DNA from 2 places in the Paracoccus sp. J55 genome. Region 2 is predicted to be linked to the other one. Evidence: riboswitches for the same ligand, from Rfam matches in the RefSeq annotation. Region 2 holds a riboswitch; the other holds the start of a gene.
The links. Region 2 has a riboswitch for thiamine pyrophosphate ahead of thiD (bifunctional hydroxymethylpyrimidine kinase/phosphomethylpyrimidine kinase). Riboswitches for the same ligand answer to the same signal wherever they lie in the genome.
Positions count from the first base shown of each region.

Region 1: it holds a riboswitch for thiamine pyrophosphate, as region 2 does, so the genes downstream of both, PARJ55_RS0101030 (TenA family protein) here and thiD (bifunctional hydroxymethylpyrimidine kinase/phosphomethylpyrimidine kinase) in region 2, are expected to answer to the same signal.

Region 1 is NZ_AZVA01000001.1:206,036-211,794, reverse strand. It holds gene hflC (protease modulator HflC) at 1-377, shown strand, start outside; gene PARJ55_RS0101035 (AI-2E family transporter) at 492-1,682, opposite strand; TPP riboswitch at 1,850-1,981, shown strand; gene PARJ55_RS0101030 (TenA family protein) at 2,048-2,689, shown strand; gene PARJ55_RS0101025 (NUDIX hydrolase) at 2,693-3,166, opposite strand; gene PARJ55_RS0101020 (FYDLN acid domain-containing protein) at 3,237-3,557, opposite strand; gene PARJ55_RS0101015 (M48 family metallopeptidase) at 3,707-4,390, shown strand; gene PARJ55_RS0101010 (GntR family transcriptional regulator) at 4,435-5,079, shown strand; gene PARJ55_RS0101005 (homoserine dehydrogenase) at 5,153-5,759, opposite strand, start outside.
Region 2 is NZ_AZVA01000002.1:342,908-348,666, forward strand. It holds gene PARJ55_RS0103750 (HesA/MoeB/ThiF family protein) at 1-75, opposite strand, end outside; gene PARJ55_RS0103755 (thiamine phosphate synthase) at 72-668, opposite strand; gene PARJ55_RS0103760 (thiazole synthase) at 665-1,429, opposite strand; gene thiS (sulfur carrier protein ThiS) at 1,431-1,628, opposite strand; gene PARJ55_RS0103770 (FAD-dependent oxidoreductase) at 1,612-2,589, opposite strand; gene thiD (bifunctional hydroxymethylpyrimidine kinase/phosphomethylpyrimidine kinase) at 2,586-3,413, opposite strand; TPP riboswitch at 3,483-3,586, opposite strand; gene PARJ55_RS0103780 (HAD family phosphatase) at 3,771-4,373, shown strand; gene PARJ55_RS23840 (hypothetical protein) at 4,440-5,069, opposite strand; gene aroQ (type II 3-dehydroquinate dehydratase) at 5,165-5,599, opposite strand; gene PARJ55_RS0103795 (response regulator transcription factor) at 5,627-5,759, opposite strand, start outside.

The DNA.
Region 1 (5,759 bases), on a different contig from region 2:
GCCGCGACCCCGAGTTCTTTGCCTTCACCCGCTCGATGACCTCCTATGAGCGGGCGCTGCGGGGCGAGAACAGCTCGCTGGTGATCCAGCCGCAGGGCGAGTTCTTCGACTACCTGCGCAACGACGGGGCCGACCGGGCCAATCCGGTGCCGGTGCCCCGGCCGGCCTCGACCCCCGCCGCGGACGAGGACGAAGCCGAGGCCGAGAGCTCGGGCGCGATCGCACCCGGCGAGGCCGTCGCCCCGACCGAGACCAATCGCGAGGGCGAGCCGCTGGGCGCCGGTGCCGGCGTGACGCTGACGCCGCTGCCGGAATCGCTGGCCGCGCCGCCGCAGGAGGATCCCGTGGTGCCTCCGGCGCCGCTTCCGGCGGATTGATCCGGACGCCGGCGCCGACGGAAGCCCGGCCGCAACAGGAAAGGCGGGACGCATCTGCGCCCCGCCTTTTTCCATGTTCCGCCGTTCTTGCGCCGGGGGCCGGTCAGGCCCCGGTCACTCCAGGCCGATCAGCTTGCTGTCCTGCCGCTGCTCTTCTTCGGCAAGCTCGCGCTGCCATTCCCGCCAGATCGAGACCAGCAGCGCCATCAGCACCGGGCCGACGAACAGCCCGACGATGCCCATGGTCTTGACCCCGCCGATCAGGCCGAAAAAGGTCGGCAGGAACGGCAGCTTGACCGGGCCGCCGACCAGAACCGGGCGGATGGTCTTGTCCACCACGAACAGCTCGCAGGTGCCCCAGACGAACAGCGCCGCCCCCTCGACGGGCGAGCCGCTGGCCACCAGATAGGCCGAGACCAGGGTGAAGGACAGCGGCGCGCCGCCCGGGATCAGCGCCATGAAGCCGGTGATCACCCCGAAGGTCACCGGCGAGGGCACGCCGGCCAGCCAATAGGCCACGCCCAGGATCACCCCCTCGCCGATGGCGATCAGGGTCATGCCCGTCACGGTCGAGCTGATCGTCGCGGGCACGACGCGCGACAGCCTGCTCCAGCGGTCGGGCAGGATGCGGCGGCCGACCTGGTCGATCTGCGCCACGATCTTGTCGCCGTCGCGATACAGCACGAACAGGGTAATCAGCATGAACAGCAAGGTCAGCGCCAGATGGAAGGCCAGCGTCCCCGCCGTCACCGCGCCGCGATAGATCGCCCCGATATTCGAGCCGCTGACCAGCTGCACGATCTCGCTGATGCCGCCGGGCCGGCCGATATAGGTCTGCCAGTTCTCGTCCAGCCAGTCGCCGACCTGCGGCAGCTCGACCATCCAGCCCGGCGTCGGCGCGCCCGAGCTGTTGACCACGATCGCCCAGTTGATCCAGTCGCGCAGCTCGCGGAAGGCATAGATCAGCGCCATGGCGATGGGGATCAGCAGGAAGCAGACCAGCACCAGCACCAGCACCGTCGCCGCCCCGGTGCGGCCCAGGTTCAGCTGGCGGGCGGCGCGCTCGCGCAGGGGCCAGCTGGCCAGCGCGATCACCATGGCCGCCAGCACCGGCACCAGGAAGCCGTGGAAGAAATAGATCGAGGCCGCCACGATGGCCAGCAGCAGCCAGCGCGCGGCCGAGATATTGGTCAGAAGCGGCGGCCGGTGCAGGCGCAGGCCGACCTGTTTCGGGCTTTGCCGCGAGGCGGCGGGATCGTTCAGTTCTGTCGCGGTCGTGGGTTTCGGCATTTCGCCCGTCGTCATGGTCCCGGTCCTGACTGCGGGCGGGTAGCGCCCGCCCTGCGGCAACGAGATAACATCTCGCCCCCGGCTGCAAGACGCAATGCCGCGCCGCAGCCGGCCGGTTCCGGATTTCGCGGCTCACGATCTTGTGGGCAGGCCGTGACAGCCGCCGCGCCGCGCGCTAGTCTGGCGCCACCAAGGGGAGTCCCGGCAAGGGGCTGAGAGACCGCTGGCCTCGATCGACCCGACGACGGGCGGCGCGGTGACCCTTCGAACCTGATCCGGATCATGCCGGCGAAGGGATGGGAAGGATGCGCCTGTCTTTTGCCGGCCTCACCGCGAGGCCGAACTGCAACCCGGTCTCGCCCCAAGCCATGAGGGCCCCGATGACCGAGAGCTTTTTCGAAACCCTGCGCCGGGAATGCGCCGCGGACTGGACCGCCGCCGTCGAGCACCGCTTCGTACGCGAGCTGTTCGCCGGCAGCATCGCGGATGCGGCGATGGCGCGCTACCTGATGCAGGATCACCGCTTTCTCGACGCCTTCCTGACGCTTCTGGGCGCGGCCATCGCCTCGGCCGACCGCTTCGAATCGCGGCTGCGCTTCGGGCGTTTCGCCGGCATGGTCTCGGGCGAGGAGAACGACTATTTCCTGCGCGCCTTCGCGGCGCTCGGCGTGGACGAGGCGGATCGCGCCGCCACCCCCGACAGCGCGCCCACCGCGGGGTTCCAGGCGCTGATGCGCGAGGCGGCGGCGACGCGCAGCTATCCCGCCGTGTTGGCGGTGTTGAACGTGGCCGAGGGGCTTTACCTCGATTGGGCCAGCCGCGCGCCGCAGCCGCTGCCCGAGCGTTTCGTCCATGCCGAATGGATCACACTGCACGATAATGCCTTCTTCCGGGATTTCGTCGGCTTCCTGCGCGAGGAGTTCGACCGGGCCGGGCCCGGAGCGGCGGATCAGGCGCGCGACTTCTTCCGGCGCGCCGTCACGCTGGAACGGGCGTTTTTCGACGAGGTCTACGCGGCCTGACGGTCAATCCTCGACGATCTCGATCTCGGGCGGGCTGCCGGGCGGCCCGTTCGCGCGATAGTCCAGCACGATGCGCGGCAGCGCGGCCGGCGCCAGCCGCTCGCCGGTATGGCGCATCTCGGGCAGGCTCCACCAGCGGAATTCGCGGATGGCGCCGGCCTCGGGCGCGTTCCGGATCACCGGCACGAAATCCTGGGTCTCGATCAGGAAATAGTCCTCGGACTGCCGCCAGCGTCGCTGCCGCAGCGTCATCGCGACGCGGCGGCGCCAGACCAGCGGGCCAAGCGCGGGCAGGGCGAAGCCCAGTTCCTCGGCCAGTTCGCGGCGCAGGGTCTGCTCGGCGGTCTCGCCGGGCTCGGCGCCGCCGCCGGGGGTGATCCACCAGTCGCCGGTGCCGTAATCGACGCGCATCAGCAGCACCCGGTCGTCCGGGGTCAGCAGGATGGCGCGCATGGCCTGTCTGTCGATGATCCGCATCTTCGGCCGCCAAAGGAAAGGCCCCGGCCGCGGGTCGCGTTCCGGGGCCTGGACCAGTCGGGACGAGGGCTTATTCGTCGTCGCTCTCGGGCACGTCGGCGATGTCGTCCAGCGACATGTCGCCGTCATCGTCGTCGTCCAGCAGATCGTCGTCCAGATCGCCGGTATCGGCGTCGTCGTCCAGATCCTCGTCATCGACCAGATCGGTCTGGTCTTCTTCCCGCGCCGCGGTCTTTTCCGAGATCAGCGAGCGCGAGCGGCCGTTGGTCAGGCTTTCCAGCGTGAATTCTGCGCCGCAGGCGGGGCAGGTCATCGGGTCGTTTCTCAGGTCGTAGAAGCGCGTGGCGCAATGGGGGCAAAGGCGTTTCGTGCCCCATTCCTCTTTGGGCATGGTATTCTCTTTTTCTGCCGCGTTCAGGTAAATCCGCTGTCCCCTGCCATAGCCGCGCGGGGCTGTCAAAGCCTTTTCCCCTTGCGGGCGGGTGGCGGTGCAGGGGAAAGATGGGGCAACAGGCGGACCATCGCAAGATGCGGGACATGATGGACAGGATTCTGGTCGGAGGCGACATTCCGGTGACGCTGCGGCGCTCGGCCCGGGCGCGGCGCATGACGCTGCGCGTGGCGCGGGCGGGGGGCGAGGTGGTGCTGACCCTGCCCAGCCGCACCAGCCTTTCGGACGGCCGCGCCTTTGCCGAGTCGCGGGCCGAGTGGCTGCGCCGCACCCGGGCCGAAATGCCGGCGCTGCAGCTTGCCGAGCATGGCGCGCTGCTGCCGGTCGAGGGCCGGCTGCGCCGCATCACTCCGGCAGGCACGCGCCGGGTCGAGCTGACCGACGAGGCGCTGCTGGTGCCGCAGGCCCGGCCGGCCGGCGTGGTGGTCGAGGCCTGGCTGAAGCATCTGGCGCAGGCCCGGCTGGTCGCGGCCTGCGACCGCTACGCGGCGGCGCTGGGGCGCGGCTTCCGGGCGCTGGCGCTGCGCGACACGCGCTCGCGCTGGGGCAGCTGCACCCATGACGGACGGCTGATGTTCTCGTGGCGCCTCGCCATGGCGCCGCCCGAGGTGCTGGACTATGTCGCGGCGCATGAGGTGGCGCATCTGGCGCATATGGACCATTCGCCGGCCTTCTGGGCCGCGACCGGGCGGCTGATGCCGGATTACGCGCGCCACCGCGCCTGGCTGCGCAGGCACGGCCATGAGCTGCTGGCCTGGCGGTTCCGCCTCTGACGTGCGGACTTGACGGCGCCCGGTTTTGTGATCACAGCTGGCGCATGACTGCTTCGCGTTCCTCGGAAAGTTCCGCCCATGAGCGGCTTTATCGCAACCTGCGCCAGCGCATCATGCTGGGCGAACTGCCGCCCGGCCTGGCCCTGACCCTGCGCGGCATCGCCGCCGAGCATCGCGTCTCGATGACCCCGGCGCGCGAGGCGGTGCGGCGCCTGGTGGCCGAGGGGGCGCTGTCGCTCTCCTCCTCGGGGCGGATCACCACGCCGGAGCTTTCGGTCGAGCGCATCGAGGAACTGGCGGCGCTGCGCGGGCTGATCGAGCCGGAACTGGCCGCCCGCGCCCTGCCGCGCGCCCATCAGGCGCTGATCGAGCGCATGGCGGTGATCAACGCCGCCATCGGCGAGGCGGCGGAAAGCCATGACGCGATCGGCTATATCCGCACCAACCTGGAATTCCACCGGCTGCTCTACCTGCGCGCCCAGGCGCCGGCGATGCTGGCCATCGTCGAGACGGTCTGGCTGCAGCTCGGCCCGACCATGCGCGCGCTATACGGCCGGGTCAAGCGCAACGAGCCGCCGCGCCATCACCGCATGATCCTGGCCTCGCTGCGCGCCGGGGACGAGCCGGGGCTGCGGCTGGCGGTTCGGGCCGACGTGACCCACGGCCTGCGGCACCTGGGCACGGCCTGAACCCGGCGCGGCCATTTCTTCGTTACAGAAATCCCCGAATCCGGCAGCGCGGGCGGGCGCGGCCGGCGCCGGATCAGACCTCCTCGATCCGCAGCTCGACCGGCTCGCCGGCGATGACGCCGGTGCGGGGCAGGGCCTCGATGGCGTGGTCGATGGCCTCGGGGGTGGTCTTGTGGGTGACGATCAGCACCGGCGCGATGCCCTCGCTGTGGGAATGGCCGTATTGCCGCATGCGGTCGATCGAGATGCCGCTGTCGCCCAGCACCGAGGCCACCTTGGCCAGCGCCCCCGGCTTGTCGGTCAGCTGCAGGCGGATGTAATAGGCCGCCGGCACCGCCGTGCGCGCCGGTTGCGGGCTGGCCAGCGTCTCGGCCGGCTGGCCGAAGCTCGGCATCCTGACGCCGCGCGCGATCTCGACCACGTCGGACATCACCGCGCTGGCGGTCGGGCCCTCGCCGGCGCCGGCGCCGCGCAGCACGATCTGGCCGACCGCATCGCCCTCGATCACCACCATGTTGGTGCCGCCCTGCAATTGCCCCAAGGGGCTGTCGGCGGGCACGAGGCAGGGCGACATGCGCTGTTCCAGCCCGCGCCCGGTCATCTGCGCCACCCCCAGCAGCTTGATGCGATAGCCCATGTCGGCGGCGCGGCGGATGTCGTCGATGCTGACCCGCTCGATG
Region 2 (5,759 bases):
ATGGGCGGCGCCGATGCGCTCCTGCCCCTCGGCGCCGACCTCGGGCAGGACCATCTGGCGGACATAGCGGTTCATGCCGCCACCCGCAGCCATTCGCGGATGCGGCCCTCGGGGTCGGGGTTGAGCGTGATGTCGGTCACGGCAGAGGCCAGGTCGGCGCCGGCGGCGAAAGCCTCGCGCGCACGGTCCGGGGTGACGCCGCCGATGGCGACCAGCGGCGTCGCGCCGACCAGCTTGCGCCATTCCCGCACCCGGTCCAGCCCCTGCTGTTCCCATTTCATCTTCTTCAGGATCGTCGGCCAGACCGGTCCCAGCGCGACGTAATCGGGCCTGAGCGCCAGCGCCCGGTCCAGTTCGGCATGGTCGTGGGTCGAGACGCCCAGCCGCAGCCCGGCCTTGCGGATCGCCGGAATGTCGGCGGTATCCAGATCCTCCTGCCCCAGGTGGATGAAGTCGCAGCCCAGGTCGATGGCGGCCTGCCAGTGGTCATTGACGACCAGCGTGGCGCGATGTTCGCGGCACAGCTCCTGGCACAGCGCCAGCTCGCCCAAGAGCCGGGCGGGGGGCTGGTCCTTGATGCGGATCTGCACCAGTTTCACGCCCAGAGGCAGGGCGCGGCGCAGCCAGTCGCTGCTGTCGAAGATCGGGTAGAAGCGCGGCAATCTCATCCCAGCACCGCCATGCCGAAGAGGGGGGTGGAAGGCGCGGCCATGTCGCGGGCCTCGATCGGGTTCGCGCCATGCGCCAGCTGCCCGGCCTCGATCGCCAGCGCCATGGCGCGGGCCATGGCCACCGGATCGCCGGCCTTGGCGACCGCGGTGTTCAGCAGCACCGCGTCATAACCCAGCTCCATCGCCTGCGCCGCGTGGCTGGGCAGGCCGATGCCGGCATCCACCACCAGCGGCACATCGGGGAAATGCGCCCTGAGGCTGCGCAGCCCGTAAGGATTGTTCAGCCCCCGGCCCGAGCCGATGGGCGCGCCCCAGGGCATCAGCACCTGGCAGCCCGCATCGAGCAGCCGGCCGCAGACCGACAGGTCCTCGGTGCAATAGGGAAAGACCTGGAAGCCGTCCTCGGACAGCAGCCGCGCCGCCTCGACCAGCGCGATCACGTCGGGGCAAAGCGTGTCGTCGTCGCGGATCACTTCCAGCTTGATCCAGGGCGTCTCGAACAGCTCGCGCGCCATCTGCGCGGTCGTCACCGCCTCGCGCACCGAATGGCAGCCGGCGGTATTGGGCAGGACGGGGATGCCCAGCTCCTTGATCAGGCGGTGGAAATCCTGGCCCTCGCCGCCTTCGCGCCGCAGGCTGACGGTGGCGATGCCGGCGCGCGAGGCGCGGAACGCCTCGGCCATGATCGCGGGCGAGGGGTATTGCGCCGTGCCCAGCATCAGCGGGCTTGCGACTTCGGTTCCGTAAAAGACCGGCATCTCAGCCCCCCTGCATCGGCGCCACGACTTCCAGCGCGTCGCCATCCTTCAGCGTGGTTGCGGGCCGGGCGGCGGCGGGCAGGAAAGCGCCGTTCAGCGCCGTCGCCACCTTGGCCGCGCCCAATCCGATCTCGGCCAGCGCATCCTGCACGGTCGGGCCGGTCAGGTCGCGCGCCTCTCCGTTAAGGGTGATCTTCATCCATGAACTCCGGTTTCCGGCCCTCGAGAAGGTAATCGGCGGCCATGCGGGCCACGGCGGGGGCCAGAAGATAGCCGTGGCGGTAAAGGCCGTTTGCGTAAAGCGTGCCGCCGCGCCGGCGCAGGCGGGGCAGGTTGTCGGGAAAGGCGGGCCGCGCATCCGAGCCAAGCTCCAGGATCTCGGCCTCGGCGAAGCCGGGATGCAGGGCATAGGCGGCCGACAGCATCTCGACGGCCGAGCGCGCGGTGACGCGATACTTGCCGCCGGTTTCCAGCATCGTGGCGCCGATCATGTAGACGCCCTCGCCGCGCGGCACGAGATACAGGGGGATGCGCGGATGCAGCAGGCGGATGGTGCGGGTCAGCGTCACTTCCGGGCAGCGGATCACCAGCATTTCGCCGCGCACGCCGCGCAGGTCGGGAAGCTGGTCGCGGGCCGCCAGCCCGCGCGCATCGACGATCAGGCCGGCGGGCGTGCCCTCGGTCTCGATGGCGACGCCCTGCGCCTCCAGCCGGTCGCGCAGGGCCAGCAGCGCGGCGCGCGGGTTCAGATGCGCCTCGGTGGCGAAATGCAGCCCGCGCGGGAAGCGCCCGGACAGTTCCGGCTCCAGCGCCGCGATCTCCTCGGCACTCACCGGCTGATGCGCCTGGGTCAGCCGGGCGAAGCGGTCGAGTTCCGCCCGGTCCCGTGAGGGGGCGAGGACCAGCGTGCCGCGCCGGATGACCTCGGCGCCATTCGCCTGCCACCAGTCGGCGGCGTCAAGGCCGAGGCGCAGCACCGCCGGCTCGGCGCTTTCGGCCTCGCAATAGGGCGCCAGCATGCCGCCGGCGCGCCAGCTGCAGGCCTGCGCGCCGGGCTTGCCGGCCGGGTCGATGATCCGGGGCAGAGTGCCGCGCGCCGCCAGTTCGGTGGCGATGCACAGCCCCATCACCCCGGCGCCCAGGATGGTGATCGCGGTCATGTCCGTCTCCAGAGCGCGTGGAAATGATGCACCGGGCCGTGGCCCAGCCCCACCGCCAGCTCATCGGCGGCGGCGATGGCGCCTTGCAGCCAGCCATGGGCGCGGGTCACGGCATCGGGCACCGCCATGCCCTGGGCCAGCCCCGCCGCGATGGCCGAGGACAGCGAGCAGCCGGTGCCGTGGGTGTTGGGCGTCTGCTGGCGCGGGGCCGTCAGGACCAGCGGCTGCGGCCCGACCAGAAGGTCGGTACAGGCGTCCTCGCTGGCATGGCCGCCCTTCATCAGCACATGGTCGGCGCCCAGGGCGCGCAGCGCCTCGCCCTGCTCTCGCATTTCCTCGGGCGTCGCGGCGGCGGGGCGACCCAGAAGCCGCGCCGCCTCGGGCAGGTTCGGGGTCAGCACCGTCGCCAGCGGGATCAGTTGCTCGCGCAGCGCCGAGACGGCATCGTCCGGCAGAAGCGCGTCGCCGGATTTCGCCACCATCACCGGGTCCAGCACCACCGGCACCGGATTGTCCGCCAGCAGCGCCGCCAGCCGGTCGGCGACGACTGTGATCACATCTGCGCCGCCGACCATGCCGATCTTGACCGCGCGCACCTCGAGATCGCCGAAAACCGCGTCGATCTGCGCCGCGACCATGGCGGGGCTGACCGGCTCGACCGCAGCGACGGTGCGGGTGTTCTGCGCGGTGATCGCCGTGATCACAGAGGCGCCATAGACCCCGAGGGCCGAGAAGCTTTTCAGGTCGGCCTGGATCCCGGCGCCGCCGCCGCTGTCCGAGCCGGCGATGGTCAGCGCGATGGGATGGGGCTGCAATCCCGACATGGCCCGCCTTTCGTTTTGGCCGGGCATGGGGACGTGGGGCGGATGGGTGGCGGACCGGGAATTGCGGGGCCGCATCACTCTACCCTTCCCTACGCCGGCATGACCCGGATCAGGTTCGATGGGTCGGTGCCCGGCACCTCTCAGCCCCGTGCGGGGCTCCCCAAGTGTATGAGTCTTTCGCGCGACACTAGGCCCCGGCGTCCCGCTTTGCAAGGGCCGAGCGCCGCCGGTCCGTCGCGGGGTGTCACGCATCTGTCCGCCTGGCCGGGCAAGATGGCGGGCGGCCTGCGGCGGTTTCGGGCTTTACACCGCCCGGAATTCCGGCCGATCTGGGCCCGGTGGAAAGGGAAGGATGCGATGAAAAGCGTGATCTTCGACCTGGGCGGGGTGCTGATCGACTGGGATCCGGTCCTGGCCTTTGCGGATGTCTTCACCAGCCGGACCGAGGCCGAGGCCTGGATGGCCCGCATCGACTTTCCCGGCTGGAACCGGATGCAGGACGGCGGGCGCAGCTTTGCCGAGGGGCTGGCCGCCGCCCGCGCCGAGCATGGCGACGAGGCGCGGCACCTGGCGGGCTATCTGGCGGCCTTTCCCGTCACCATCGAAAAGACCGTGCCCGGCAGCTGGGTGGTGGCCGAGGCGCTGCTGGCCCGAGACGTGCCGCTTTATGCGCTGACCAACTGGTCGGCCGAGACCTGGCCGCATGCGCTGGAGCTGCATCCCCGCCTGGGTGCGATCTTCGCCGATATCCTGGTCTCGGGCCAGGTCGGCGTGCTGAAACCCGACCCGGCGATCTTCCGGCTGCTGATGGACCGCAACGGGCTGCGGCCCGGGGACTGCATCTTCGTCGACGACAGCCCGGCCAATGTCGAGGGCGCCCGCGCGCTGGGCATGGACGGGATTCACTTTACCGGCGCCGAGGCGCTGGGCCGGGACCTGGCGCGGCGCGGGGTGATTTGAAGAGGGCCGGCAGGTAGCAGGTCTGCTTTGCGGAAAGCTGCTGTTAAATGATCGATATCGGTGTGACTACAAAACGGTGCTTGCGATGATCCCCACCACCCGCTCCAGATACGGCCAAACGGAAGTGCGGTATCTCGGCGGCGCTAGCGTCGGCGATATAAACACCGTCCGCTCTCGGAAGCTCACCTGCACGGGCGCGGAATCTGGCGACGGCACCTGCGGCATTGCCATGCCAAAAGCGCGACCAAACTGTTTGGACGCGCCGACACCGTAGACGATCATTGCGCGCCACGGCACGTGTTCGAGCACGGCCTTGAATATTTCGGTGCCATGAGCGCGGTCTTCATCCGAAAGATCAGCATCATAGCGCGCACTGGCGCAAGAAATGTTCGTCTGCATTGAGGTTAGCCCGCGTTCGGCCAGCATCTTGGAGAGCCGGGCTAAGTTGGGTCGTGTCTTTGACGGTTTGGTGGTGGCCGCATCATACATCTCCCTGCAGGATCGACCATTGCGATTCCATAGCGCGTCCAGAAACTGATCGTGGGTTCCCACGTCAGCGCAATGAAAGGTTTTTGCCGAACTGGCCCCGACGATCAGGACCTTGACCTGATCGGGATCCGTATCGGTCATCCAAGGACGCGGATATGCACCGCGGCGCGGCATTGTCAGGGAACGAATGCGGTCCTCAAACGTCATCGCGTTTCCGTCTAGCAGATTGCACGCACCTAGATACTATTGCGGTTCGATGGGGTGCTCCGAGCGTCAGAAATGGGCTCACCCCTACCGCCCCCCTATCCCACCAGCTTCGCCACATGGCGCAGCGCCAGCAGGTAGCCATTGACCCCGAAACCGGCGATCACGCCCTCGGCGCGCAGGCTGACATAGGAATGGTGGCGGAAGCTCTCGCGCTTGTGGACATTCGAGATATGCACCTCGATCACCGGCCCGTCGAAGGCGTTCAGCGCATCGAGGATCGCCACCGAGGTATGGGTGAAGGCGGCCGGGTTGATGACGATGGCCTGGGCCGACCGCCGGGCCTCGTGGATCAGGTCGATGATCGCGCCCTCGTGGTTCGACTGGTGGAAGGCGATGTCCAGCCCCAGCTCGGACCCAAGCGCCTTGCAGTCGCGCTCGACGTCAGCCAGCGTGGTGCTGCCATAGATCTCGGGCTGGCGCTGGCCCAGCAGGTTCAGGTTCGGGCCGTTCAGGACATAGACGGTGGGCATGGCAATCTCCGCGAGGATGGGGGCAATCTAGCCCAGTTCGGCCAGAAAGATATAGCCCGCGCCGTAGATCGTCTTGATCAGCCGCGGGTTCTTCGGGTCCTCGCCCAGCTTGGTGCGCAGGCGCGAGATGCGCACGTCCATCGCCCGGTCGAAGCTTTCG